Regions from separate parts of the Paenibacillus sp. FSL R7-0340 genome, predicted to be linked through region 1. Evidence: predicted binding sites of a transcription regulator. Region 1 holds the regulator's gene; the other holds the start of a gene.

What was found. Region 1 encodes NrdR, which represses ribonucleotide reductase genes. Its sites were predicted from a motif close to AACACNATATATNGTGTT; they were not measured.
Region 2: nrdI (class Ib ribonucleoside-diphosphate reductase assembly flavoprotein NrdI) is a predicted target of NrdR. The motif match lies at 3,410-3,427, and genes of this name have one in related genera.

The regions. Positions count from the first base shown of each region.
Region 1 is NZ_JBBOBY010000001.1:4,331,982-4,346,990, forward strand. Features, by position in the region: gene MKX59_RS19035 (ankyrin repeat domain-containing protein) at 1-463, opposite strand, end outside; gene MKX59_RS19040 (Crp/Fnr family transcriptional regulator) at 669-1,343, shown strand; gene MKX59_RS19045 (DNA alkylation repair protein) at 1,420-2,232, shown strand; gene MKX59_RS19050 (DUF4183 domain-containing protein) at 2,323-2,733, shown strand; gene MKX59_RS19055 (methyl-accepting chemotaxis protein) at 2,826-4,520, opposite strand; gene MKX59_RS19060 (AraC family transcriptional regulator) at 4,867-6,849, opposite strand; gene lpdA (dihydrolipoyl dehydrogenase) at 6,971-8,356, opposite strand; gene MKX59_RS19070 (TetR/AcrR family transcriptional regulator) at 8,553-9,119, shown strand; gene MKX59_RS19075 (radical SAM/SPASM domain-containing protein) at 9,263-10,141, opposite strand; gene MKX59_RS19080 (helix-turn-helix domain-containing protein) at 10,371-11,126, shown strand; gene MKX59_RS19085 (GNAT family N-acetyltransferase) at 11,144-11,794, shown strand; gene MKX59_RS19090 (alpha/beta hydrolase family protein) at 11,791-12,795, shown strand; tRNA gene MKX59_RS19095 (tRNA-Lys) at 12,940-13,012, opposite strand; tRNA gene MKX59_RS19100 (tRNA-Ala) at 13,025-13,100, opposite strand; gene nrdR (transcriptional regulator NrdR) at 13,231-13,698, opposite strand; gene MKX59_RS19110 (alpha/beta-type small acid-soluble spore protein) at 13,804-14,028, shown strand; gene MKX59_RS19115 (lytic transglycosylase domain-containing protein) at 14,148-14,711, opposite strand; gene coaE (dephospho-CoA kinase) at 14,708-15,009, opposite strand, start outside.
Region 2 is NZ_JBBOBY010000001.1:4,153,447-4,168,455, reverse strand. Features, by position in the region: gene nrdF (class 1b ribonucleoside-diphosphate reductase subunit beta) at 1-594, opposite strand, end outside; gene nrdE (class 1b ribonucleoside-diphosphate reductase subunit alpha) at 814-2,898, opposite strand; gene nrdI (class Ib ribonucleoside-diphosphate reductase assembly flavoprotein NrdI) at 2,885-3,244, opposite strand; gene MKX59_RS18205 (DUF2500 domain-containing protein) at 3,601-3,933, shown strand; gene MKX59_RS18200 (GNAT family N-acetyltransferase) at 3,993-4,553, shown strand; gene MKX59_RS18195 (MFS transporter) at 4,556-5,779, shown strand; gene MKX59_RS18190 (ABC transporter substrate-binding protein) at 5,852-7,543, opposite strand; gene MKX59_RS18185 (LacI family DNA-binding transcriptional regulator) at 7,824-8,891, shown strand; gene MKX59_RS18180 (beta-mannosidase) at 9,098-11,650, shown strand; gene MKX59_RS18175 (helix-turn-helix domain-containing protein) at 11,950-14,256, shown strand; gene MKX59_RS18170 (ROK family protein) at 14,444-15,009, shown strand, end outside.

The sequences.
Region 1 (15,009 bases):
TCAGGTCATGCTTACTAACTGCGTTGCGGAGTGTTGCTCCAGCATGCTGCTTCATATCGAGGCCCAACTCATGGATAAGCAGCATATTGCTTTTGTTACCGTAGTAAGCTTGCTCATAGGCACCGGATTTGACATGATTTTTCCCGTCCAGCTTGGCGCCATGGGCGACCACATAACTGACAATCTCTTCGGTACCATAGCGAACAGCCGTCAGGAATGCGGGATTATCCTTCACATTAAGTTGAACCCCCTCATCGACCAGTAGCTTCAAGACTTCCATTTGCTCAGTGATGAGTGTAATATCCAATGGACTTAATGTCGTATATTTACTGAGTACGATCCCTTGTTCTATATCCCAGCCTTCGGTCAGCGCTTGGCGTAAAGCGGATATATTGCCTTGAACGATATGCATCGCTCTCTCAGGAAGGACCTCGAAATTGCCTACATCTTTTAATTTAATCATCGTTATTCCCTCGCTCTTTATGTATCTACTATCAAACATGCATATCTATTTTATACCAACCTCCCCTTTACATAAATCCGACAGATTCCCCAAAATTCATTATTCACTCTAGCGCAAACAAGTGAGTAATAGAGGTCAAAATACCTCAGAGAAGCTATAATTGTATTATGATTCTGTATACCCTGTGCAACGAAAAGGAGAACATATGAATAGCATTCAATACCTGTCCCAATTTAATTTGCTTCATAGTCTCTCATTAGAAGATTTAATTGAAATGGACCAAATGACCTCCATTACGACTATAGCGAAAAAAACCTTTATACAAACCCCAGAAACCTTTTCCGAGGGACTTTATTTTGTGAAAAAGGGAAAAGTACGTCTGTATAAGCTAAACGCTGACGGAAAGCAATTTACTTTGGATATCCTCAGCGAAGGAAATGTATTTGGTGAAATGGATATGATTTCACTAGGAACAAGGGATATGTATATAGAAACGATAGAAGAATGCGATATCTGCCGGATGGACAAAGACCGATTCGAGCATTTTTTAATAGAACATCCCCGGTTCATGATGAACATGATCAAGGTGTTAAGTGACCGAATCTCAGGAATGAGCAGTCTGGCCCAGCATTTAGCTTTGGGAAATTTACAGGATAAAATTTTGTATGTTCTTCTGAAATTGTCCGATCAGTTCGCCCTCCAAAGCCGTGAAGAGTATTGCAAAATCAATTTTCCTCTCTCCCATCAGGAAATTGCGAATCTGGTCGGGGCCACCCGTGAGGCTGTAACAACTGCTCTTCAGGAGCTTGTCAAAGAAAAGGTCATTAAAACCGGCTTTAAGACGATTTACATCCATCGCGAAAAGCTAATGAAGTTGTAAACTACATTACATCTATACTCCTACCCAAAAAAGTATCGTATACCTATCAGACAATTTACGATATGGAGTGAATGAAATGTTACACCGAAAAGGGGCCCGCAAAGGGTCAGATATTCCTAATGATGTGCTTCAGCTGCTACAGCAGGGGCGGCTTGAGACGGTGAATCTCACCGAATGGCTGGCTGTCGATCATGTTGTACTATTGCAAAATACTCTTGATGAATTTGGCTTGCAGCGATCATCCGATGTCTTCATGACCGAATTGAATCAGCTGAAGGAAAAGAAGATCATGAAAATGATTCCCGCAATCGCGCGAGCGTGGCTTCATGTGTTTGAGCAACAAGCGATAGAAGAACGTATTCGCATCTTTGATGCGATGGCCTCCCATCTTTCAGACAGTATTCGCTGCTGGGCTGCCTACATCATCGGGATTGATCCCCGTTTAAGTGTAAAGGAAAAATTGGCTGGCATTCGCCCCTTTGCAGCCGATTCCCATTTCGGAGTACGTGAAATAGCCTGGATGGCCGTGAGAGAATCCATATCCTTGCAACTGCTTGAAGGGCTTGCCCTGTTAGACAGTTGGGTGCGAGATGAGGATGCTAACATACGTCGTTTTGCCATTGAATTAACCCGACCGCAAGGCGTTTGGGCCAAGCACATCCCTGAACTAAAAGAACATCCCGAGCTGGCTCTTCCTCTCTTGGAGGCTGTTCAGTCCGATCCGGCCAAATATGTCCAGGACTCCGTTGGTAATTGGTTGAATGACGCCAGCAAAACCAACCCAGAATGGGTTCTTCAAGTTTGTAATGCATGGCTGATGATTTCGGATACCAAAGAAACGAAGCGAATAGTAACCCGGGCCCAAAGAAGCTTGAACAAAGAGAAATAATTGGAAGACTCCTCCCCCATCCAATCCATATCTAGAATATTCACATAAACTATAATATTTATCTGGAATATTAGGAATGGAGGAATTCCTATGTCTATTATTCGAATCTATCTGGAAGCAGACAGTATCGTATCTGGAAACATTGCTATTACAACAAGTATCAATGTCACTCCAGTGGTTAATCGTTACACAGCTATTGTCGTGCTTGGTAATATATTAGGTGGAGTGACCACTATCCCGGCACAAAATTTCACAAATGATAGTGGTACTTCAGTCGCGGCAAACAGTCTTGTTGTTCCGACCAGTAGCGGATACTACAATGTATTTGTAAATGGGACGTTGCAGCGAGGCGGCTTAACAACGCTTTCTGCTACAAATCTAATTATAAATACAGGCCTGATTGTTGGTGCAACAGTAGTCGTTGAGGTTGTTAATTTCAACTCTAGTGCTTCCTCAACCTCTGTCAACAATGTCACAGTAACGACTACCATAAGCGACTGAGAGAATGCCTTCGTAAAATTACTATAAAAAACCGCCAAACACAGGGTTTATCCTCGTCTTTAGCGGTTTATTTCTCTTTGAACCTCGAATATTTAAATCTTGAAGTTCTCTACAAGCACCTGAAGCTTCTCGGCCAGTGATGAGAGGAGCGCTGCGGAGGATTCCACTTCTTGCATGGCAGCAAGCTGTTGCTCCGAAGAGGCGGACAGGGACTCTGCCCCTTTAACCGTATGGTTAGAGACCATTACGGTATTCTGAATGGCTTCAACGAGCTCTTCAGAGATCAGCGCCAGATCCCGAACTGTGGCTGATATTTGCTCGCTTTGGGAAGACATGTCGGAGATGGAGACTTCAATCTCGGAGAAGGAGCGCCCGGCTGATATGATCAACTCCTTGCCCTGCATCATTTCGTTCGTGGAACGCTTCATAGTTTCTCCTGCCTTGTCCATTTGGGCGATAATCAGACTGATCAGTTCGCTGATTTGTGTGGCAGAATTGGCAGAACGTTCGGCCAATTTGCGGACAGAGCCAGCGACAACGGCAAAGCCCTGACCTTCTTCTCCGGCGCGCGCAGCTTCTATCGCTGCATTCAAAGACAGCAAGTTGGTCTCCTCGGCGATGCTGGCAATGGTGCCGACAATGTTCTCAATCTCCTTGGAGTGGCTGCCAAGCGTATGAATAATGCTTGAGAGATCGCCGATGCTTTCGCTGACAACTCCCATTTGGGAGGTGGTGGAATCCATTGATTCCCGGCCAAGGCGTGCTTTCTGGACATTATCCGCGGCCTTGTTCATTGCGATGTCCGCATTGCCAGCAATATCGCTGATGAAGCGGGACATATCCTGAATAGCTTTATAGCTTCCTTCCAGGTTTTGCAATTGGGTATGCGCCCCATCAGCCAACTCAATCGTAACATTCACGCTATGCTCTCCAGCACGGTTCGTTGCCTGTGCGCTGGCAGACAGCTCTTGAGAGGAAGAAGCGACCAGCATAGAGGTGTCATTGACCTGGGTAATCAGGTTGCGCAGGTTCATTGTCATATCGTTGAAGTCGCGGGCCAGCGTCCCGATTTCATCCTTGTTTTTGAAGAGAAGCGGTTCATGGGTAAGGTCGCCCTTGGTAATGGTGTTCACAGAGGCTGACAGCTTGGTAAGCGGACTTACCATATGGCGAATCAACAGGTAAACAACAAGGATAGCCACCATGAAAATGGAGCCGCCAATAATAAAGGGCTGAACAATAATATCCAACGTCCGTTCCTGAATTAACGAGCCGTCAAAATTGATGGCCATCAGTGCAACAATGGGCTTGGTGGGATCATGGTCCTGATAAATGGGGCCGTATCCAGTTTTGAGCGAGGTTCCTTCATATGTATAAACCTTGGAATATGCTGAATGCTTCATGGTAGTTATCATTTCTTTGTCTTCGTCTGTAAAATAGAAGGAATCGCCAGCTTGATAGCCTCTTTGCTTAAAGTTGGCATCGGCGGCCAAAATTTTTCCATCCAAAGAGATAATAAAAGCCTCCTTAAAAATAGGCTTATGTGCTACAATCCAGCCAATCCGGTCTTCAATGGCAGCAAGTTTGCTGTTATCTCCACTGACCAGAGCCGATATATCCGCAGGATCTATAAGGCCAGTCGTAATATTGGCGCAACCCACCAGCTCGATCCCAGCAGCTTCATCCACTTGATGGTAAGCGGTACGATATCCGAAGTATCCAATGGAGGAGCCTACGAGAAGCAGTATGATGAGCATCATCCAAGTTAATTTTGTTGCCAGCTTCATTATTTGAACCACCAATCCTGACTCTAATAAATTTTTGTGACAATCCGTTTTCACTGCTACGATTATAGCCTATCAACACTTACTATAATATGGCATTCCAGTGTCGGAAGATGTCGTTTTTTGTGAGAATAGTCACTGTTTTTTGTAAACGGGGACGTTGCAGCGAACGGCAGTCATTAATGGCGTGGTGACGACTACAATAAGCGACTGAGGTGAGTGCCTCTGTTGAATTACGACAAAAAAACTGCTAAACACAGAGGTTTACCCTCGTTTTAGCAGTTTTTTTGTCTATGAATCAAGTGTTTCATCGGTAACGTATTTTCGATTTTTATAGCTGTATTCAGCTTTATTTTTTGTGGGCTAATAAGAGATTAACTATGGTATCCAATTGAAGCTCCAATGAATAAGGGTCTTCCATCACAAACTCATCCCCTTTATCGCTGAATGAACCGTACATATAAACCTGTCCTTTTTTTACAGCCGGAAGGCCTTTCCATAGCTCACTATGCAGAATCTGATTAGCCCCTTCATCTTCTGAACCGTATACAAAGATGTGATCTCCCATATGCTCGGGTAAAACCTCAAGCGAAATATTTTCAAATCCTTCTTTCATGTTCAATGCCTTTTTGGTAGGTGGCAGCTTTAGCATCTGATAAATGGTCGGACTTCCGTAATTGCCGCCTTTTGCTGCCAAAACATATATCGATTTATTGGCGACTTGTACAATTGAAACCGTCTCTCCTTCTTTAACGATACCTTGAATTTTCGTTCTGGCCTCTGCAGCTTTCTTCTCATATTCAGTAATCCACTGCTCGGCTTCTTTCTGCTTGCCAAAGATTTCGCTAATTCTGCGGAATTTATCCAGTGGTCCCGCTGTAGATTCGCCTTCCCAATACGGCAGGAACACAGTCGTTCCTACCTTTTGGTAGCTGTCGATGTTCTTTTCGATTGAACCGATAATTAAATCCGGTTGCAGAACGGTCAGTTCCTCCAAATCCATAGGAAATTCACCGAGATCCTTGATTCCGGCCAATTTCTCTTTGGGATATCCCGATTGATCAATCCAAGCCTCATTCAGCATAAAACTTCTGACCCCCACCGGAATAATCCCCAGCTTCAAAAGATGACCCATATACTGATCCGATGCCACTCGTTTCGGGTTTGCAGGTACTTCCACATCGCCTTTTAATGTCTTAACCGTTCTTGTCTGTGCTTGCACTGCCGCTTGTCCATCGCTGTTGGATGATGTCGCTGTATGATTAGCCTTCGTTTGCGAGCTTCCATTTGTATTCGTCGGAGCCGAGCAAGCTCCCAGCATCAATGATAAACACAGCATAATCATCATGGCCGTTATTTTGACTCTTCCGTGCATAAACAAATCTCCTTCCGCGTTATACCGATATTGATAATCAATATCAGTATAACGTGCGAAAGATGTCCGCTGAAGGGCATATTTAAGCATCGTTTGGGGCATATCTTGATCTTGCTTCTGAGCATGATGCTCCCGTTCCTTTTTGAATCGTACGGGAGATAGTCCCTTATATTTCTTGAAGCTGCGACTTAAAGAATGGGCATCTGGATATCCCACACGCTCTGCGATCTCCTGCAAAGTGGCGTCCGTCTGCATTAGCAGTTCTGCCGCTCGATCTGCTCTTACTTGGCCCAAGTAATGAATCGGACTGGTATGCATTTTATTTTTGAACAACCTGGATAAATGTCCGGTACTGCATTCTAGCTCCTCTGCAATGGACTCAAGTGCCATAGGCCGGCTAAAATGCTCACGAATATAGGCTACAGCCTGCGATACCAGGTCGGGCTTAAGAGGCTCAATGCCCTGCCGATACAACTGCTGCAACAACTCATATACAAATTGTTGAAATAAGGCTTTGACATGCAGTTTGCCAAGTCCGGAAGCTTCACGCCATTCTTGCTCCAACAGCTTCACTTTATCGTACAGAGGCAGTGGGTAATGAGGTGCGAAAGCATACTGGTTCTGAAAAGGATTTTCCTTTTCCAGCAATTGTGCAATCTCTTTGCGGCTAGGCAGGGCCAACGTTGCCTTGTACAAAATGATGTAATATTCAAGCACCTCTTCCGCGAGGATACTCAGGCACATTCCTTTTCCGCCATGCAGTACATGGAAACGCTCTACCCTGTGAATACTGTTATCCAACCGTACCCGTGCGTTTCCACGAACGGCATACAAGAACGCACTGGCAGGAAGTCGATAGGTTCGTAGCTCCTCCCCTTCTTCGATCTTCTTATGACGAACATCCATCACCTGTATAAAAACATGATTCCACAGCAAAATGTGATCATTCAACTTCATTGCTTTTGTTCAGCCCCCGATCTAAACCATCCACGTACCTGCTCACACTCATATTCAAACTATAATATATTATAGTTGATAATTATTCTCACAGGCAATGAAGTGATTTCATACGGAGCCTCTACTTTGGACGGTCCATTTTTCTGATCGCATTCTCCGCAGCCTCCATGATTACTTCTCCCAATGTAGGATGGGGATGAATGGTTAGAGCTAAGTCTTCTACGGTTGCTCCCATCTCTATAGCCAGAGCAAGCTCGGAAATGAGTGTTGAAGCTTCGACGCCGACGATTTGCGCCCCCAGTACGATCCCCGACCCCTGCTTTGCTACGATTTTGATGTACCCCTCTGCTGCCCTTAGCGCCAATGCTCTGCCGTTAATTGCAAAGGAAGCTCTGCCAATGACAATCGGTAAGGCTTTTTCCTTTGCTTCTGTTTCACTTAGGCCAACACTAGCCAGCTCTGGTTCAGAAAAGACAACCAACGGCATGGCTTTATAATCCACTTTAGCAGCTTGACCTGCAATCGCTTCTGCCGCAATCTTCGCTTCATAGGAAGCCTTATGGGCAAGGGCTGGACCCTCCGTAATATCTCCAATGGCAAAAATATGCGGAATAGCCGTTCTACACTGCTCGTCTGTCTCGATCAACCCCCTGCTCGTCAGTGGCAAGCCAATGTGCTCCAATCCTAATCTGCCATCCGTATTCGGTTTTCTGCCTACAGTAACTAATACAAACTCAGCGGTGACATGATGCTGCTCTTGATCTTTTGAATAATGCAGCGTAATAGTATCCGTATTCTGCACGACTTTTTCGGCTATCGCCCCAGTTACGATGCTTGCACCATCTGTTTTCAATTGCTTAACAACAGGGGCCACAAGGTCCGTCTCAAATCCCGGCAGCACCCGTTCCCCTCCCTCCAGAATCATTACCTTTGTTCCAAATTTGGCATACATTTGTCCAAGCTCAACGCCAATATATCCACCACCTATCACGATCAGGCTGGACGGAACCGCTGGAAGCGAAAGCGCCTCTGTAGAGGACAAAATACGTCCGCCAAACGGAAATGCTTTCAGCTCGATTGGACGGGAGCCGGTTGCCAATATGGCATACTTAAAGGATATCGTTTGTTCCGCTCCATTTTGATTGATGATGGCTGTATGCCCATCAACCAAACTTGCCTCCCCTTCCAGAATGCTCACACCCGCCGTTTTCATTAAAAAGCCAACTCCGCCTGCCTGCTTATTCACAATCCCCTGTTTGAAAGCCTGAGCATTCACGAATGACATCGCTACATCTGCCTGATTTACCTGCCTGAGTATCTCATAGCGATGTGCTTCGGCAATCAAAGCTTTGGATGGAATGCAGCCCACATGCGTGCACACTCCACCTAGCTGACTGCGTTCAACAATCGCCGTTTTCATTCCAAGCTGAGAAGAACGCAATGCTGCCACATAACCTCCTGGCCCTGATCCAATGACCAGTGTTTCTACAGATTCAAGCTTGCTCATAACTAATACCTCCTGTTAAAATGGCATGATTTAAAATATGATGATTATAATATATTATAATCATCATATTTTAAAAGCGTCAATAGTCTTGATCAGCCTTTCTGAAGTTGTCGTTATAGGAAGACAAATTGACACGTTTTATTATGATGATTATAATATTTTGAAGTTAGCATTATGAACCCGTGGAGTGATTACAATGCCTTATCCAAAAGGCCATAAGATGAAAGTGCGGAGTAAGATCGTTGAAAGTGCTGCCCAAGCTTTCCGTGCCAACGGTATTCAAGATGTAAGTGTGCCCTTTATTATGAAAGGGGCAGGATTAACTCACGGCGGGTTTTATTCACACTTTGATAACAAAGAACAGCTAGTCGCCGAAGCCTGTCGCTATGCCGTCAGTGATACCCTCGCACTGCTTCAGGAGGCCGTTGACCAAGAAAAGCAAGATCCTAAAATTAATGTTGTCATCGATTACTATTTAAGCACCCATCACCGTGACCGAACAGAAATAGGCTGTATTATTCCTGCCCTTTCCGTAGAAATAGCCCGTTCTTCCGAAGAAATCCGGCAGATATTCACGCAGGAGCTGGAAAGAATGATTACGTTTATCTCCAATTTGGGGGGAATGGATCAGTCCAAGGGCAGTGCATTGTTCAGTAGTATGGTTGGTTCTCTTGTGCTTGCACGTTCTGTTAATGATCCTAAACTGAGTGACAGCCTTCTCTCGGCAGGCAAACAGTATGCCAAAGCGCTGGTTAATAGTTGAATGTAAGTATGTTTTACGTATGCAAAAAATCCGCTAAACACCAAGAAATCCTTGATGTTTAGCGGATTTTTCCTAAGAATCTAAACTCAAAACGGAGGTAACGATTTGTCAGAGATTCGAAGTCTCCACCTGCCAAATCTCCGTTATGTTCCAAATCGTTTGCGGTACCCGCATTTTCGGCATAACTCTTCTACCGCTTCTCTCTTAGAAAACCCGAAGTACAGACGGTTTGCACGCTCCCCTTCCACAATGTCGGAAAAAGATTGCTCATGCACGTTACCTAAATTAATGACACCTTCTCCATCCAGACAGCAAGGGACCACCGTTCCATCCACCAATACCGCCGCTTGGCTACGGAGTGCATGGCAAAAGCCTTTTCCGTCATCTTCGGGGGCACTGAGGCTCGGCCATTCAAATTCATGGTCTTGATTCAAATAAACGTTTGGTGCGATTTTGACCCCACTGCCTGGTATCACCTTTTCCTCAATCCGATAGTCCAGTCCAAATTCTTGCTCCAGTCGTTCAAGTGTTTCCCGGTTGCGCTGACGCTGCACATTAGTCAAATTATCTTCAGTCAAGTTCCAGAGACGGAACGAAATAATGACATTGTGTTTCACCGCTTCTCTTACAAACGTGAAAATATTACCCAAATATCCTTCTCGATCCACGGAGCCTTCATGCCCGTCAAAACTGTGGAGAGAGAAGTTCATCTGACGCAGCGCTGGTTGCCCAAGCAGCTTATGTCCGGTCTTCGGCAGCAAGGTACCATTGGTGGTTATATTGACCTTCAAGCCTTTCTCATGAGCACTTTCCAGCAAAAGATCAATTTTCGGATGGAGCAACGGCTCTCCTTTTACATGCAAATAGATGTAATCCGTATGTGGTTTGACCTGATCAAGCACATTTCGAAAGACTTCCGGATCAATAAATTTTTTGACACGCTGTGTTTGAGGACAAAAACTGCATGCGAGATTGCAAATGCTCGTTATCTCAATGTATACCTTTTTAAAAGTTTTCAACATGATTTCCCCATTCTAACCTTCATCCGGAGCATCTTGTTTATGCTCACTAATCTTATGATTATAACGGGTTATCACCGACAGGTAAACTCTCCAGTCTCCCCCTTGGTGTGGGCATCAAATGCTCGACACATACGCCTATCCAAGATTTGATTTGATATTTTCTATTGACCCTAGGTCTGACCTAAGGTTTATAGTGGAGTTATTCAACTATCAGTAAGGAGTCCTGTCATTGAAAGAACACATTACGATCAGCCAGCTTGCTCAGCTCATGAATGTATCTGTACATCAACTGCGATATTTTGAAGAAAAGGGAGTCCTGTATCCATCACATACAGAAGAAAATCAATATCGAATGTACGGGCTTCATGAGATTTATCAGCTTTCGCATATTTTATTATTACGCAAATTAAATGTCCCTGTCGGTCAGATTCAAGAATGTATGACTTCCTATGCTGCCGATGACTATAACCAGCTTTTAGAGCATTCGTTGCAGAAGGTACAGGCCGAAATAGCTAACTTGAAGATGCATGAACAGTTTATTCACAAAGTGTTAGAAGAACATAATAATCGGACCCAGCAGGACGATGAGTATCAGGTCAAACGATTAGCTCCCCGTCATTTAAAGCTATGGTTTGCATTGGAGAATGGTCAAGAGCTCACTGCCGGTAACCTATTTGAACACCGCCCTGCCCCACCTCGATTATTTGAAAATGACCTGCATTACTTGTCTGATGCTGGACAGGCGAAGCTATGTTATGAAACGGCGGATGTGGCTGACTATATTCTGGAAGAGGGCAACTATCTTTATAAGCATCTTTCCGTCATTGAAGAACCAGAGATTGATTATGAAATTAAACAAATGGAACGATATGTAGCTCATCACCAATATAACTGCCAAAGCAAGATTGTTCTAGTAGAAAAATCTTATCTTTCGATGTTCGACAACAACAAGCTGCAATACGAAATTCAGGTTAAAGTAGAATAAATCTTGGAGGGCGTTAAATGAGTGCAAAATCCTTTGACATTGTCGCATACCAGAAACAAGACCATGAAGCTGTTTGCAGTCTTTTAGTCGAATCGTTTAAAGCAAAATTCCAATCTCTTGTTACACTGGAGGAGCAAGATATACAGAAGTTGTTAATGCAGGTTTGGGTTCAAAATCCTTATTCTTCATCTATGAAACAATTTGTAGCCAAAGAGAACGAAGATGTTGTCGGTGTTCTTTCCCTCAAATGGAAGGCACCCTCCTCTTCACTTCCTGAAACAAATCCCATTTCTTTAGCTCCGCTCCTAAAACAGTTTGGTTGCTTCAATGTATTTAAATTTTTGACAGGTATGCATGCGCTGGAGTATACCCCCGCTGCAAATGAGTGTTACATTGATCATTTGGCAATTCGTTCAAGTCATCGTAACCAGGGAATAGGGCGCCGTCTTCTAGCTTTCGCACAGCAATTTACGGTTGAATCTGGGTTTCATGCATTGACGCTTCATGTAGCGCATAAGAACCAAGGGGCTATCCGTTTGTATCACAAACTGGCGTTTGAAGTAGAACAATCCAAGTATAATGGGTTACGGCATTTTTGGTTCAAGGAGCCTGTATGGTATCTGATGAGTTGGAAAGAGAACCTGCATTCGAGGAGAGAGCATCGTTGAAAAAAACATTCAAGCTTACTTTTGGTATTGCGGCAACTCTGGCTGTTGCCTTGATACTAATTGTTCTATATCAAAATTCCTACAAGATGACAGAAGAAAAAATACAAATTAAGACACCTAAAGGGCTGTTAACAGGTACATTAGCTTTGCCTAAGAACTACTCGGGAAAGGTTGGATTGGTTGTTTTTGTCCATGGGGATGGTCCTATTAATGACACATATGATGATGGATACAAACCACTGTGGGAAAAGTTCGCTTCCAAGGGTTATGCCTCCCTGTCACTGAATAAGCCCGGTATTAACAGCGCTCCTGGCAATTGGCTCGACCAAAGCATGGAGGACCGCGCACAGGAGATCCGATATGCAATAGACTGGGCAAGAAGCTTACCGATGATTGATAAGCAAAAAATCGGCCTATGGGGAGCCAGTCAAGCAGGATGGGTCATTCCGAAGATCGTTAAAGAGGAGCATGGTATTGCATTCAGCATCCTTGTATCGCCTGCCGTGAACTGGATTTCCCAAGGACAATTTAATACCAGAAAAGAAATGGAACAAGAAGGAGCTACTCCGCAAGAAATTCAAAAGACATTGAACTACGATCAAGAAGTTCTACAGTTACTGAAAAAGCATGCTTCTTATGAAGAATATCTAGGCATAGCCGATCCTGACGATATGATTTCCAAAGAAAGATGGAGCTTTATAGGCAAAAATTTTCTGTCTGATTCCACCGAAGAATTAAGTCACTTCCATTCTCCTGTACTCTTGGTTCTGGCTGGCAAAGATATTAATGTTGATGTAAAGGATACCGAGCGAGTCTATCGCCAGAAAATACCTCCAGAACTGCTGTCCGTGATTCATTTACCTGAAGCCGACCATTCCATGATGGATGAAAAAATCGCGCGTTCAAAATCTCTAACTTTCTTAACAGCCGTATTCGCCCCAAGAAAATTGGTGAATGGTGAGTATCTCAAATCCCTTTCCGATTATGTCAGTCAGCGTTAAACAATGATGTTCTTTTTTGCCATACTTCTTTTGATATGCTAATGAAAAAATGCTAATGAAAACCCCATAACTGTTCTCGGTTAGACTGGGAATAGATCTATAAACAACAAAAAAACGGCATCTCTGCCGTTTTTTCTAAAAGGATGGACTCTCAGGGACTCGAACCCTGGACCAATTGATTAAGAGTCAACTGCTCTACCAACTGAGCTAAGAGTCCATAATAAAAGTTTGGTGGAGCCTAGGGGGATCGAACCCCTGACCTCATCGCTGCCAGCGATGCGCTCTCCCAGCTGAGCTAAGGCCCCATCATAAGTAAGTTAATCAACGTTTCAAGCGACTTCTATATCATATAAAATTTTTATTCCTGTGTCAATACTTTTATAAAAAAAATATAATCATCTTCCCACCTTGACCCAAGAAAGATACAGTCAGCGATCAGTCGCTGGCTGTATCTTTAGATAACAATGTTTTCAGTTCCTTCATAAACATATTGATGTCTTTAAACTGACGATAGACGGACGCAAAACGTACGTAGGCGACTTCATCCACTGGGTAAAGCTGTTCCATGACCAGCTCCCCGATCTGCTGACTATCGACTTCTGTGGCTGCTGTGTTGCGGATAGCGTTCTCCACCTGGGATACGATCATATCCAATTGCTCGACGGATACTGGGCGCTTCTCACAGGCTCGAATGAGACCGCGCAGCATTTTATCACGACTAAACTCTTCACGGCTGCCGTCTTTTTTGATGACCATGAGTGGGGTTTCCTCCACCATTTCAAAGGTGGTAAAACGCCTGGCACACTGCTCACATTCACGGCGGCGACGGATGGACTTGTTATCATTCGCAGGTCGCGAATCCAACACTTTTGTGCCATTGTAGGCACAATACGGACATTTCATAATCTCACCACTTTCTTTTTCCAATAAATTCCCGAAGATTTTTAGTAATAATTTTGTCAAAACGGATCATAATATGTTTACCACATCGCGAGGAGGTGAACAACAATGGCACAAGGAAACAATGGCAACTCCAACAATCTGGTAGTCAGCAGATCCTCCGGCGCTCTGGAGCAAATGAAATATGAGATCGCTCAAGAGCTGGGTATCAGCATTCCTCAAGATGGATACCAAGGTAACATGACTTCCTATGAGAACGGTTCGATCGGGGGCTACATCACAAAACGCCTCGTAACGATCGCCGAACAACAATTGGCAGGTCAATACCAATAATCGCGGTAATAATGCAGAAATAACAAGAAAAAGTGTATGGACGGGCTGCTAAAAACAGCCTGTCCTGCGCTTTTTTTCATTTTAAAGCGAAAAGGCTCATCATGTCATTAACTTGTCTTTTAAAAATCATTATAAATTTTCGTGTATTGCCTGTAGTAATAAATGACCCGCTGTACATAATGTCGTGTCTCACCAAAAGGGATTTGCTTAATGGACTCTTCTTTTCCATCCCACACTCCCTTATCGAGCCACTCTTGAACTTTACCCGGCCCTGCATTGTAAGCAGCTACGATTGCTACAGGATTATCCTGAAACTTCATGGATAGGTTATGCAAATACCAGGTTCCCAGCTCTATATTGGTACCAGGCTCGTGCTTGACACTGTCTAGCGGAACCTTTTGAATCTGGGCGCTGTCCATAATCCAATTTGCTGTATTCGGCATAATCTGCATCAACCCCAGTGCACCCTTATGCGATTGCTTACTGGTTTTAAAATTGGTTTCTACGCGGATAATAGACGCCACCAAAAATGGGTCCACTTCATACGTTTGTGAATACTGCCGAATCTCATCCTTATATTGAATCGGATAGAACCAGGACATCCAATTTGAATTGAGGAACAGAATCAGGACAAACCCGACAAACAAAGTGAGCAGGACTCTTTTCTTTCGCAAAATATTCATGCAAGTCCCTTCCGCTGCCAAAATTGATCAATTTGTCGTTTCGTCTCAGACTGTGTTCCGCTATTATCGATAACGATATCGGCCAAGTTTTTCTTTTGTTCAATATCCATTTGTGCGGACAGCCGAAGTCCAGCTTGTTCCTCCGTCAGACCGTCTCTGAGCATCAGACGCTGGAGCTGAATATCACGTGGTACGTACACAACCATAATTTCCTCGTACAAGCTCTCCAGCCCGGACTCGTACATTAACGGGATATCTGCCAAAACAAGCTTGTCCGGCTGTTCCCGTTCATATGCTT
Region 2 (15,009 bases), 180 kb from region 1:
ACCGTGAATACTTTCATCCCGCAGGATCAAATCGATAATTTCTCCACTGCATGTCAGCTTGCCCTGGCCCGCCAGATAAAGAGGGTAGAAGAAGCCGCTATAAAATAAATAGCTTTCTAACAGCACCGACGCTGCCATCGCAAGATACAGGTCTTTGGGTGTGTGGATATTCATATAATACTGACGAATGGTTTCTGCCTTGGTTTGGAGATGTGGATTTTCTTCCACCCAGCGGAATACACCGTCAATTTCTTCCGTGGAAGCTAGCGTTGTAAAGATGCTACTGTACGACTTGGCATGAATTTGTTCCATCATCGCCATAAAGCTTAGTACGGCTTTGCGTTGCAGTCCGTCCACATGCTCCATAATTTGCGGCATACCCACGCCGCCTTGAATGGTATCCAGTAGCGTCAATCCGCCCAGCACCTTCATGTAGGCTTCTTTTTCGATATCACTGAGGGTTACCCAGGACATTTTATCGTCAGACAACGGGATTTCATCATCCGTCCAAAATTGCATAATGTTCTGGTTCCAGAACATCAGTGTGAAATCATCGTCCGAGCGATTCCAGTTTACAGCTTGTATACCTGTCATTGTTAGCATTCTCCCTTCAGCTTGCGAGATTCCCTGGAAACACATATTGAAATAGTGCAGGCGAATCATCGTATGCTTGACATACGGAAGCTGTATCCGCGAGGGTCTTGTCCAGTCCCGTAAAGGTCTGAACCACACGCTGGATACAGCTTCTAATGCAAAGCATCCATATCTATTCAAAATCTAATTTTTATACTACAGCTTGTTACCATTTATGCTTTAGATGGAGCAGGTGAGGCACTCTTCCACAGACAGCTTTTTGGTGCGTGTGTAGTATAACGATTTAAGTCCTTTGTGTGCGGCGTACAGATAACAACGTGCTAACTGACGCGTAGTCACGTCACTGTTCACATGAAGCACGGTCGAAATTCCTTGGTCCACGTGCGGCTGGATTTCTGCAATCAGATCAAGCACTTTGAACTGATCCATTTGATAAGCGGATTTATAGAAGAACACGTTATCCTTTTGCAAATAAGGCATTGGATAGTAGGTCGTCGAATTGGCATAGGTACGGGTTTCAATCTGCTCAACAATCGGCATGACGCTGGATGTTGCATTTTGAATGTACGAAATGCTAGCAGTCGGCGCAATTGCCATACGATAGGCGTGGTACAGGCCATTTTTCATCACATCTGCTTTTAATTTGTCCCAGTCCGCTGAAGTCGGAACATAGATGCCTTTGAACAACTCTTGCACACGTGCAGTTGTCGGACGATAATCTGTGTTCAGGTATCGGTCAAAATATACGCCTGTCGCATAATCCGATTCCTCAAATCCATAAAAGCTTTGTCCAGATGCTTTCGCGATTTCCATACTCTTTTCGATGGAATGATAGTTCATCGTCATGAAGAAGGTACGGACAAAGTCTTTTGCTTCATTGCTTTCATACGCAATTTTGTTTTTGGCAAAGTAGCCGTGCAGATTCATAACACCCAGACCGACGGAGTGCATTTCACGGTTCGCTTTCGCAACACCTGGTGCATTAGCTACTTGGGTCATATCGCTGACTGAGGTGAGCGCGATCATACCCTCATGAACGGATTCGCGAATTTTACCATGTTCCATCACATTTACAATGTTCAGAGAAGCCAGATTACAGCTCACGTCCCGGCGGATAGTATCCTGTTGTCCGTAATCTGTAATTTCGGAAGTTTCCTGCAACTGGAAGATTTCCGTGCATAGGTTCGACATCTTGACTTGACCCACGTTTTTAAGAGCATGTGCCTGGTTCGCGTTACTTTTGTTCATGATATATGGATAACCAGACTCCAACTGAATCATGGCAATTTTCGTCAGCATGTCACGTGCGCTCATCGCTATTTTTTTCTTCACCCGATCGTCAGCAAGCAGCGTGTCGTACATTTCATCCAAATCCATGTCGTCCAGATGCGTTCCATAGGCTTTGAACACACTGTAAGGAGCAAATACATGCAGCGGTTCATTATCTTGAGCCAGCTTGTAAAAGCGGTTTGGCACCAGCAATCCAATAGAAAGTGTCTTGAGACGTACTCTTTCGTCAGCATTGATTTTTTTGCTATCCAGGAACTCAAGCACGTCCCATCCGAAAATGTTGTAATAGGCTGCGCCAGAACCTTTACGTTGTCCCATTTGATCTGCGTAGGAGAAGCCGTCTTCCATCAGCTTCAGCACAGGCATTATGCCTTTTGCTGCGCCTTCTACACCCTTAATCGCTTCACCGCGTGCCCGCAGCTTCGACAGGTTAACGGCAACACCGCCGCCAATTTTGGACAACTGCATGCAAGTGTTCAGCACATAGTTGATTGAGTTCAGGGAGTCGTCCATTTCGAGCAGGAAGCAGGATACCAATTCCCCACGGCGGCTTTTGCCTGCATTCAGGAAGGTTGGTGTCGCTGGCTGGAGACGTTGCTCCATCATCGAGCAGGACAACAGGCGTGCCGTATCGGCGTTACCGCGTCCTAAATGCAGCGCGACAGCAGCAACCCGGTCAGGGTAATGTTCCAGATAGACTTTACGGTCGTTACTCTTCATTGCATAGTCAGTATAAAACTTCGATGCTGCCATATAGGAAGGAAATTTAAAATTATAGCTATGAGTGATATGGAAAATATCATTAATTTCGTCAGCCGTGTAGCTGTTATAGAAATTTTCGTAATAATCATTCTCAATCATATACAGCACTTGAGCGGCTGTGTCAGCAAACTTCAAACTCCGTTCCTGAACTTCCTTCATAAATTCCGCTACAGCCTCTTGGTCCTTTTCCAATTGGAAAAAGCCGTCTGTATCGCGTTTCATCAACATGTTGTTCAATTCAATATGCCGCAACTCGGCTCACCTCCTGTTTAAAACGTTCTACATCTCCGAACGTTCCAGATAATTCAAATTTACTAATTACGGGGACATTATAGTGGTCGGAAATCAAATCCGCACTTTTGGCAAATTTCTCACCCCAGTTACGGTTGCCGCTTGCAGCTACACCAACAAGGTTTTGTGCATTTTTTTTCAAAAAGGAAGATACCCTCTCAGGTATCTGCCCAAACCCGGTTGTATATGTAATAAGTACGTAAGGTTCTTCTATAGTCATTTGCTCCTCAATCTGAACCGCTGGAAGCTTGAGCTTGTTTATAAATCTTTTTACATTGCCGGTCTTGGAATCATATGCAATCAGCATGGTATGCAACCTCCTTAAACAATTAACGAAAAAAGAAAACGGCATTGCCCGAGATCCATCATAGCTGGAAACCCTTGCTGGCTGTGCCATTTAAAATTTTTGACTCTATATTTACATGTATTTTCATACCCGTATCTTCAAGATATCGGGCATAAATACGTTTTTTACACTATATTTAGAGTACATTCTCTATTTTATATCTATATATAGTTTTGTCAATCGGTCTAGAAGGGATCAGCGGACCCAGATCGGGTATAAGTCCAAGCGGGGTGCGGAAAAGAGCGAAAGAACTTTTTTTTCGTAAGTATGTTAAAAAAGTATTGGAGTTTTTGAGGGTGAAGATGTACGATTTGTCAATGGGCAATAGAATGGAAAATTTACATTTTACTGTAGAAAGGATGAAGCTGATGGGAATTGTCAAAACGATAGGAGCGGGCCTGTCCAATCAAGCAGCCGAACGGGTACAACGTTCATGTAAGGTTGTGGATAAACGGACGAGAGTGCGTGGGGGATCAGGCGATTTTTCAGCTTCGACATATTATTATATCACCTTTGAGTTTGACGGGGGTGAGCGTATGGAGCTGGAGGTGAAGGATACAGACTTTGGTATGATTGTGATCGGGAATCGTGGGGAGCTTCATTATAAAGGTACACGTTTTCTGGAGTTTGTGAGAGTAATGGAAGCGTAAAGGTGTTGGCGGGGAGTTAGTATTGCCAAAACAGATACATAATTGGAGGGAAGATTAAGATGCCGCATATCATTGGAAAACGAATAGTATTGAGAGAATACCGTCAAGAAGATATACCAGCTATCCGAAAATGGGTCAATGACCCGGAAATCACACGTGGTTTAAGCGACGTGTTTATCTACCCGCATTCACAGGTGAATAGCGAATCCTTTGTGCAGATGATGATTGACGGCAACCCCGAGATCAAAGGTTTTGTCATTGCGCATAAAGACACACTGGACTATATCGGACAACTGGATTTATTCAAAATCAACTGGGTAAATCGGCACGCCACCCTTGGTGTTGTGATCGGGCGTGACGGTGACCTGGGCAAAGGCTACGGACGGGAAGCGATCCGGCTGTTACAAAAATTTGCATTTCATACGCTGAACCTGCATCGGCTGGAGTTGGAGGTCTATGCGTTCAATGAACGTGCACACCGTTGCTATTTGGCATGCGGCTTCAAGGAGGAAGGTCGGCTACGGGAAAAGCTATTCAGGGAAGGGCAATACTATGACATTATTCAGATGGGGATTTTGCGAAGTGAATATGAGGCTGCACAGCAAGCGACGGAATCCTGAGAGTGCAACCTCATAAGCTATATTACTCCGTCAGCTTTCTTCAATTTTTTATGAGTGAAATCACGGGGACTACGCTCATCCTTTTTTTATTAGCTAAAGGACTTTCTCTGCAGAGTGCCAACTTCTTACTGGTTGTATTCTTTGTAAGTATTTTTCTGTTTGAGATACCCACGGGGGCTATTGCAGACAAGTATGGAAGAAAAATTTCTGTTATTTTGGGACTTTGTTGTTTTCTAGTCTATAGTGTGTTGTTCGTTTGGACAGATCAAATCGGGGTGCTTGTGTTTGCGCAAGTCTTTGGAGGTCTGGCTATATGTTTACAATCAGGTTCGTTGGAATCATGGGTTGTGGAAAATAGTGATAAGCCCATGGAAGTTCTTTTTACAACCTCTAACAGTATACAGTACATTTCGGGATTTATTTGTGGTCTGTTGGGGGCCTTCCTCGCAACTTTTAACTATTCACTTCCATGGGCGGCTAGTATTTTATCTATTATTGTATGCATTTTTCTATGTTTCTTTTATATGGATGAGGAGAATGTTGCACATCGAAAGACGTCTAATACTCGCATTAAAACGATTATCGGAGAAAGTGTCCGTATCGGTTTTGAAAATAAGTCTATCTGGATTGTGTTTATGATTGGCTTATTTATCAGCTTTTCGAACTCGGCGGGGAATACATTCCAACAGCCACGTCTGGTTGGCCTTTCTGAACAAGGGATTTGGATTATGGGGTTTATCAAGGCAGGGTATTCACTATGTATGACTTTGGGAAGTTACCTGGTTCGAAAGCTAGGCGCACGATTCAGTGATGTACATATACTTATGTATGCCTGCGGCATGATTGGGATATGGCTCATTTTAGCCGGTGCGTTCAACACATTTTATCCTGTGCTGCTTACCTTTTTGATCTATGAAATTGGGCGCGGCATGTACCCGGTTGCCAAACAAATTTTTCTGAACAAAAGAATCTCTAATGAGTATCGTTCTACACTACTATCTCTGGATTCTGCGATTTCACAATTAGGCATGTGCATAGGTTTAATCGTGACAGGGATCATCAGTCGTAATTTTACGGATTTGTCTTCCGATCAAACACCTATTCAAATATCTTGGGTGATGTGTGGGGGGATTGCGTTGATTCCAATCATTTTATTGTTTTACGTCAATCGTGTATCAGGGAAAAGTAATTCTTGGAAAGAAAAAGAAACCAAACAGAATATGTAATGTAAAAGTTAATGTAGAAGGGCTGAACAGCATGGTCTGTCAGCCCTGTAATATTTCATTAAAAGACAAACCCTATTTTTCGCCGTACCACAGCTTCAGCCGATTTTGGATTAGGCCAGTGTAGATTTCTTCAGCCTTTGGCACACCCGCCTGATCCAGCTCTTGGAGCATGCGGTCATACACAGCGTCGAACTGATCTGGCTTGGCGAGTACGGCCTCAGGAATCCGTTTGCGTACAATGTCCTGTGACTTCTGATAAATAACATTGTAATTCGTATTAGTCGGAACGGGCATGTTGTAGGCAGCCCCCCATTCTTTTACCGGAAAATCCTTTTCGTTCGGGAACAGGTCTTTCCACGTATGGGCTTTGTATGCCTGAAGGGACTCTTTTTCGGCTTGACTATAATTTTCGGTAATCATCTCCGGATAATTGGTTGTGTAATAGTTGCCAGAAGGGTCCTTTACGCTATCGCCGTAATGTGGCCCCCATATCCAGTACAAACCGATTCCTGACTCTCTACTAAAAGAAGCATTATCGGTGTTTTTACGTTGTTGCACATCCGCCGGAATGACACGTTTGCCGTTCTCTACATTGTAATGCTGGCCTTCAATTCCCCAATTGCGTAAAATTTGCCCTTCGTCGGAGGCCAGAAAATCCAGAAACTTGATAGCTCGCACCGGATTTTCACATGAGGTTGTAATTCCGATCCCGGATGCGGTATCGAAGCCAATGGGCTGGAGGGAATGATCCTCGTATTTCTCATTTAAAGTGACTGGAAAATGGGCGTAAGTGAATTCATCCTTACCTGCTGCCTTGAGCGCATTTTCGGCATCTTGATAGTTCCATTCCTGATCAATGAGTCCGATGACACGGCCTGCGGCGATTTTGGACTTATACTGATCACTTTTTTGCACAAAAGTATCCTTATCCAACAGTCCTTCATTGTACATATGGTTCAACCAACGGAAATATTCACGTTCTTCTGGGCGCTTGTAGTGAAGAATGGCTTTGTGTGTTTTAGGATCAATATAATATTCGCCATCGTCGGGTCCACCTGTAGCAGTAACAGCCGGGTTAGTCACTGTAATTTGAATTTTCCAGTCTTCGGCATCAAGTGATAGGGGGATGGTTCGCTGGCCATTGGTAGTAGGGTATTTGGCGACATAATCTTTAAGTGCTTTTTCAAAATCTTGAACGGTGCGGATTTTAGGATATCCAAGCTTCTTAAGTGCCTGATGCTGGATTTCGAAGCCGGCTTGTGCATCAAACGCGATGTGATCCACACCCAAATTGGTCGGGATCGTGTAGATGGCTGGATCTTCACTACTATATTTAATACGATTAAAATAGTCTCCATACACTTTCTTAATGTTAGGGCCGTATTTGTCAATGAGGTCGGTTAGGTCAATGAGTGCTCCGGCATCGACCAGCTTGCCAATGTCTGATTTGGGGTACACGAGATCTGGATACTCTCCGCTCGCTGCCATTAAAGCAAACTTTTCCTCGCCTCGGCCATTGACAGCATGTTCAGCATTTAGCGTAACGCCCGTTTTCTTGATAATTTCCTGCCCGACAGCATCCTTCATGTTGTTCCAGTTAGAGCTGGAATCACCGCCAAAGAAAGTAAATGTAATAGGGCTGGTGTCATTAGGATCTTCCTTTTCTGCCTTACTGCCTGTTCCGTTCGCACAGCCCGTTGTAACGAGCAGCAGCAAAGACAGGAGCAGGATGGAGCTCTGACGTACCGACCTGTTCATGAACATTTGCAAATCCCCCTTAATAAGTATGATTTACACAATGTAAGTGCTTTCAATAGTAAATTGTAGGAAATAAAAAACCTCACGTCAAGTTATTTATAATTGTTTGTTATGCGGTTTGTTTTTTTATTAAGCAAACATATTTTGGTGGAGGGTGTGGATTTGTACAAATCTATCATTTGATGATCTAAAACAAAGTATGCTACGATGGTACCAGTTTATAGGTACACCCGTGTATTAGAAAGGTTAAGGTAGAAAAAGATTCCGAATAGGGTTGGGTGAGAAGATGCGTGGAAAAGTAACGTTGCAAGAAATTGCGGATGCGGCGGGCGTTTCAAAGTTCGCTGTTTCGCGTGCACTGTCAGGCAAACCCGGTGTAAGTGACGAAACAAGGGCGGTTCTGGTCAAGCTTGCTGCCCAGATGGGCTATTTTCGCAGTCATCCCAAAATGACAGGGGTAGAGCCTCGGGACACAGATCCCAGAGAATGGTCGGGTACCGTGCTAGTGTTATTTCCGAATATTAGGTACCAGAACAGGGAATCCAGGTACTGGGGGCCTGTATTTGAAGGGATTTCCGAGCGTCTGAACCGTAAGGGTATGGATATGATCACGTTAACGGAGCCCTCGACTGAAGATACGTTTTCTCTACTGAACCCGGAGGCGATTAAAGGGATTATCACAGTAGGAACGATTTCAACTTCGTTGTTGCTGAACATTTATCGGATGGGTATTCCGGTCGTTATGGTAGATCATTGGGATTCTGCATTTTTAAGTGATACGGTGTTTACAGATAATCGCACATGCATGAGTGAATTAATGAAGGACTTGCTGTGCAGGGGCTATACCCGCTTTCAGTTTGTGGGTCATATTGATGACGCTCACAGTTTCTACGAACGCTGGGAAGCTTGTCGTTCCACACTGGAAATGAGCGGAGTAGAATTGCGGCAGAATAAAGCCCTTCTTCACGGAGGAGCGCAGGCGCTTGCTGAGGAAATGGACAAGTTGTCTGAGGACGAACTGCCTGAGGTTTTTGTATGTGCTAATGATGTGACTGCTGCGCAAGTCGTGGATGTGCTGAAAGAAAAGGGGATTGACGTTCCGAGGCGTTGCGGAGTGACCGGGTTTGACGATACGAATGAACAAATGCCGATTTATGCCACGGTGAGAGTGGATAAGGAATTGCTGGGAATGCGTGCAGTGGACCAGTTGTTGTGGCGCATAACGAACCCGGACTCGCCTGTCGAGAAAAAATTGCTACATGCTGAGCTATTCGTACGGGAAGTTCATGCACCCCGGATCAGTCGGGAAAATGACGACCGTGAGCGTTCCATCAGCACAATCACATATAGTTAATGTCCAGGTACGTGTTATGACACCATACACCGTGGAGACGAAGGAGGTCGCTTTTAGCCTGTTTAGGGGCAGAGGGCGACTTTTATTTTGTATTTTGTCATTTGTTCCAAAAAACAATTGACTACTTTGTTAGCTTAATGTTATTTTTGTTATGTTACTGATGAATCCAGATGTTCCCAATCATGCTTATAGGGAGGCTTGTGACGATGGTTAATGTGATAGGGTTGGATGGCTGGAGGTTTAGGGAAGCACAAAGTGATGAGTGGCTCAGCGCGAAAGTGCCGGGTTGTGTGCATACCGATCTTTTACGACATGGCAAAATTCCTGATCCGTTTATCGGTATGAACGAGATGGAGGTACAGTGGATTGATAAGCAGGATTGGGTATATGAAGCCCATTTTGAGATAAATGCAGATCAGCTTCAATGTCAATGTGTAGAGTTGGTGTTGGAAGGTCTGGACACATACGCGGATGTAAAAGTGAATGGTCAATCTGTCTTGTCAGCCAATAATATGTTTCGGGTATGGAGACAAGATGTGAAGGCATTTGTTCAGCAAGGGGAAAATCGGCTGGAAATCAGTTTTCGTTCTCCGATTGCTGAAGATGTACCCAAGCTGGAAAGCTTAGGTTATGGACTCCCTGCACCCAATGATCAGTCCGAGATAGGTGGTTTGTCCGACAAAAAGGTAAGCGTTTTCGCACGTAAGGCTCCCTACCACTATGGTTGGGATTGGGGACCGAGGCTGGTGACGAGCGGTATCTGGAGAGAGGTCCGGATCGAAGCGTGGTCGGGTCTGATCGTGAGAGACTTGTTTATTCGACAGGACGAGGTGAATTCGGTAGGGGCTAAACTCATGGCAGTGGTAGAGATCGAAAATGCAGATGAGATTAGAGATGCCGAGTTGCGTATTTCCGCTGACGGGAAGGTGTGGTCCAAGCCAGTTCGGCTGCTGAAGGGGAAGCAGACGGTGGAGCTGGAGCTGGAGATGAAGAAGCCGAAGCTGTGGTGGTGCCGTGGGCTGGGGGAGCCGTATCTATATACGTTTGTGACCGAATTGGTGGAACAAGAACAAGGAGCTGTAATTGCGGAAAAATCAGTAAAAACGGGACTGCGTTCCATCCGTCTTGTACGTGAACGGGATGCAGCAGGAGAGAGCTTTCATTTTGAGCTGAACGGAATTCCAGTGTTTGCAAAAGGGGCTAACCATATTCCGAATGACAGCTTTGTCACTGAAGTTACGCTGGAACGATATCGGTATGAAATTGCCAGTGCAGCAGCCTCGAATATGAATATGTTGCGGGTGTGGGGTGGCGGTATTTATGAACAAGACGTATTTTATGAGCTTTGTGATGAATACGGTTTGCTCGTGTGGCAAGATTTTATGTTCGCCTGCAGCATGTACCCAGGGGATGAGGATTTTATGGACAATGTGGCACAGGAAGCCGAGGACAATATCAAGCGGCTGCGTCATCATCCCTGCATTGCCTTATGGTGCGGCAACAATGAGATCGATTCTGCATGGGCGCATTATGAAGAGAACGGAGGCTGGGGGTGGAAAAAGGACTACACACCTGAGCAACGGGAGCGCCTGTGGGATGATTATGAAACGCTCTTTCATCGGATTCTACCGGAGGCGGTACACACTTGGTCTGCGCAGACAGCATATTGGCCCTCCTCCCCACTGATTGACCTGACGAGAGATCGGAACCAGCATGCCCATCGGTCTTCAGCTGCAGGTGATATTCATTATTGGGGTGTATGGCACGCGTCTGAGCCGTTTGAGAATTACCATGTCCATGTGGGTCGTTTTATGAGTGAATATGGTTTTCAGTCCTTTCCAGAATACAAGTCCGTTCGTACTTATGCGGAAGAAAAGGATTTGGAGCTGGAATCTGCGGTGATGCTGGCACATCAGAAGAACAGCGCAGGCAATCGTCTGATTAAAGAATATATGGAGCGGTACATGCGAGAGCCAAAGGATTTTACAAGTTTTCTTCCCATGAGCCAAATTTTACAGGCAGAAGCAATGAAAGTAGCTATAGAGGCGCATCGTCGTCACAAGCCTTATTGCATGGGAACATTATACTGGCAAATGAATGACTGCTGGCCCGTTGCCTCCTGGTCGAGTATGGACTATTTTGGTCGTTGGAAAGCGCTCCAATATACGGCTAAGCGCAGCTTTGCCGATGTGCTGTTGAGTGCAACAGATACAGGACAGGGGAATAAGGCCCTGCATCTGGTCAACGATACACTAGAGCCGATATCAGGAACGCTGCGGCTGACGCTTTTGCATATCCGTAGCAGCCAGGCTATTCGTGAAGAAAACGTTAAGGTAAATCAACCAGCAGGCGGTGCAGGAATTGTACATATACTGCCTATCGACAAATGGCTGAGTGGCCTGAAGCGGGCGGAGCATATGCTGGTCGCGCGTCTGACGCAGAATGGTGAACAGGTGGCCTCTGGTGAAATTTATTTTGCAGACACAAAAGAGATGGATTTACCGCAGGCAAAAATTGAAGTGACAGAGATTCAGGGAAGTGGAGGCAGCAGATTCATGCTGTGTTCGGATGTACTTGCTAGACACGTGTGGCTATCGGCAGAGCAGGAAGGTATTTTCAGTGACAACCATCTGGATCTGGCTCCCGGTATTCCAAAAACAGTGGAATTCTTGGCCTTGCGCAACGGTTCATCAGCATTTGTGACAGCTGCGCCGGGTACATTGACAGTACATTCATTGGTCAATTGGATACAAGGTTAGACAACAGTAAAAGCTTATCCGTCTTTAAGTAGATGATGGATAGGCTTTTTTTATAATATAAATTTATTTTATGATATGTATAGCGTTTTCATAATGTTAATATACATAACAAAAGAGGGTTTTCGACTTAAGTGATAACAGATCATTTGTAAGAAATCTATCTATTTAGCATCTAATTTTGGTAGAATAGGTTCAAAGTATAATCAAATCCGCATTAAAACTGACATCACGAGTATGCTTAGTGTTGAGCGAAGCCCTATAGAGAGGGTCATGAAAGCATTAGGCGGCAGGGGGAGGACATGATGCGAAAGAGCTGGTACAGGAGATTGCTTTTTTCCTATTTCCCGATTTTTATGTTAACGGTGTCGATCCTCATTTTTTTATCCTTCCTGATTGTAAACGAAATATCGCGCAATGAAACTGGAAAGGCGAATCGGATTACAACCGGATTTGTGCTGGACAGTGTGGAGAAGTCGCTGACAAAGGTAGAAATGGACGTATTAAGCGAGGCGGAGACGAACAAGAGCTACAGTTCTTTTCTGAATGGGCAGGCGCAAAGTGGCAGCACGATGCTGTATGGGCTGGTTGGAAGCCTACGCGCGCTTAAGGATAATCATGAACTGGTACATTCCGTTTATATTTATCGAACGAAGGATCACACGGTGTTAACGAGAAGTGGACTTCAGGATGCTTCGACATTCGGTGATTATCCGTATATTGAGCAGGCTCTTCGGTCGGAGGATCGGCAGTGGTCACCTGTGCGGGAATGGACGGAGCCGGGAACACATACGTCAGAACGTGTAATTTCGATGCATAAGCGCCTCCCGTTGCCTTTTGGAGGACAAGGGCTGCTGGTAATCAATATCGGTGTGTATCCGTTGCAGCAAATGATTGGTCAAATGACGAATCCGACAGTTTCCTATCTGGTGATTAATGATGCTAGCGGTCAAGCCATTTATCCAGCTGCATCCGGTACAAAAGATGCTGTAAAAGCAGAGGACGGGCAGCAACTGACTCATCTGATGTCCCCCCGGCTGGGATGGAGTTTTGAAAGTGGTATTCGTGCCGGACAGTTGTTCGAGTGGGTGTCTGTTATCTCTTACGTCTGGATTGTAGTTGGATTGGCTGTTGTTATATTAGCGGTGATCTACATTATTTATGTGACCCGCAGAAATTACAGGCCAATTCAGCTGATGATGCAGCGTATTCAACAACTGCCCAGCCGTCCGGGTGAGGAAAACAACAAGGACGAGCTGTGGATGATTGATCATGCGTTGCAAAGTCTGATTCGGCAAACGATTGATTATGAACAGCAGGAGCATGCGAATATACTCATTCGGCGGCGGCAGCTGTTCCTTGATCTTATGGAAGGTACAGGCACCGAAACGGTAGAGCTTCGGCTGAATGATCTTTCTCCTTTTGCGGATGGCGGGAAGAGAGGTGTTACTCTGGTTTATGCTGTCATGGTGGTAGAGTTGCACGATCTGGATCTGCCACAGACAGCAGACGGTAGCAGACGTTTAGAGGATCATGGGGGCGAAGATCAGCGTTTAAGCCTGTCGTTGCTTGGCGTGGTACAGGAACTAGCAGCTACCTATGGATGGCAGGGCTGGGCAGAATGGATGAGTCGTAAAAGAATTTCCATTTTATTGCGGAAAGAGGTAGATGATGGGGAAGGCTTACTGGGTGTGAAGCTGCAAGAAATGGCACAAACAGGCTGTGAGTGGCTGCATGGGCATCTGGGTGTACAGCTCACGATTGGGATAGGTGGCCAGATTCACGAGTTGGAACATATTCAGGATTCTTATCGGTCCGCCATTTCTGCCCTACGGTACCGGTTAACGCTGGGAGTGCGTGATATTGTGACCAGTGATCAGGTTCCGCAGGCCAATGACATTCCATTATACTCCTATTTGCCGCTGATTTCGGAGACGATTCGTTCTTTTCGGCTGGCGAGCCACGATTGGCGTGTACAGCTGGAAGGACTATTTGGGGCAATGGAAACAGACAAGCTGAAGGATGGGGATATTTTAACGGTAATGCGGTGGATGCAAGAACTGCTGCAACGGGAAATGCGTGAGATGAAGGATGTATCGGGGGCGCTGGATCGTTATTTTAACGGACCGGAAGCAGAAAGATGGAAATGTGAGGTCGAGTCTGCTTCTTCATTGGCTGTGATGCATACGCTAATGCTGGAGCACATGACCACTGTGTATCGGACTTACGTTGCCGCCAGTGAAACCAAAAGCTACCGGGCTATGGTTAGCGAAATGAAGCAATATATTGAAGAGCACTATACGAATCCGGATTTATCGTTAAATCATTTGAGTGAACGTTTTGATGTGTCACCTAAATATGCTAGTCATCTATTTAAAACAGAATTTGATATGAAATTCGTCGATTTTTTGACCCGGCTCCGTATGAATCATGCCCAGCAAATGCTGTGTAACACGACCGAGACGGTTCAGCATATTGCGACTCAGGTTGGTTATGCCAATTCGATTACCTTTGGGCGGGTATTTAAGCGGGTAGTCGGCGTAACGCCGGGAGATTATCGCAAACTGAGATTAAAACCGGAGGATTCATTAACAGGGGGAGCGCTATAGGCGCTCGCCTTTTTTGTTTTTTTCATTAAAAGGGGGAGTAAAGCGCGTCAGTTTATGGGGCGGAATTTAGTTTATTGCGGCACAGGTGTTCAAATGCGATACTTATGTCCATATCTTGAACCTACAGGGCGTCAACAGCCGATGTATTGGCAGGCATGATGGCGAACCGGAATGACGGAGGATGGCTATGGCGGACATGTATGTACAAAAGCAACACAGGGATGAGCCGAAGGCTTCCGGCTGGGCCGCAGGCATTGATGTTGGCGGGACGAAGACGCTGATCTGTATCGGCACAGCGGAGCGGCAAGTAGTGGTGAGGCATAAATTTCCGACAGTTCATACGAAGGATGCCCATTTTTTCTTTGAGAGTCTGTTTGAGGAGCTGGACCATTGTCTGAAGCAGGAAGGCTTGTCGCTGGCACAGTTAAAAGGCATAGGTATCGGTTTCCCTGGTGTGGTGGATAACGATAGCGGAACGATTACCCACGCCCCGGCAATTCCATGGAGTGTTCAAGATCGTATACATGGCGACAGTACGCATGGCGGTAATGCGCATGAAAGTATACGATCTATCGTTGCACACCGATACAGTGGTCGCTTAGTGCTGGATAATGATGTGAATATGGCTGCTTTGGGAGAACAATGGTTAGGGGCAGCTCGGGGATTACGGCATGTGATGATGATAACGGTGGGAACAGGTATCGGTTGTGGCCTTATTTTAAATGGAGAGATGTATAAGGGAGCCGCAGGCGG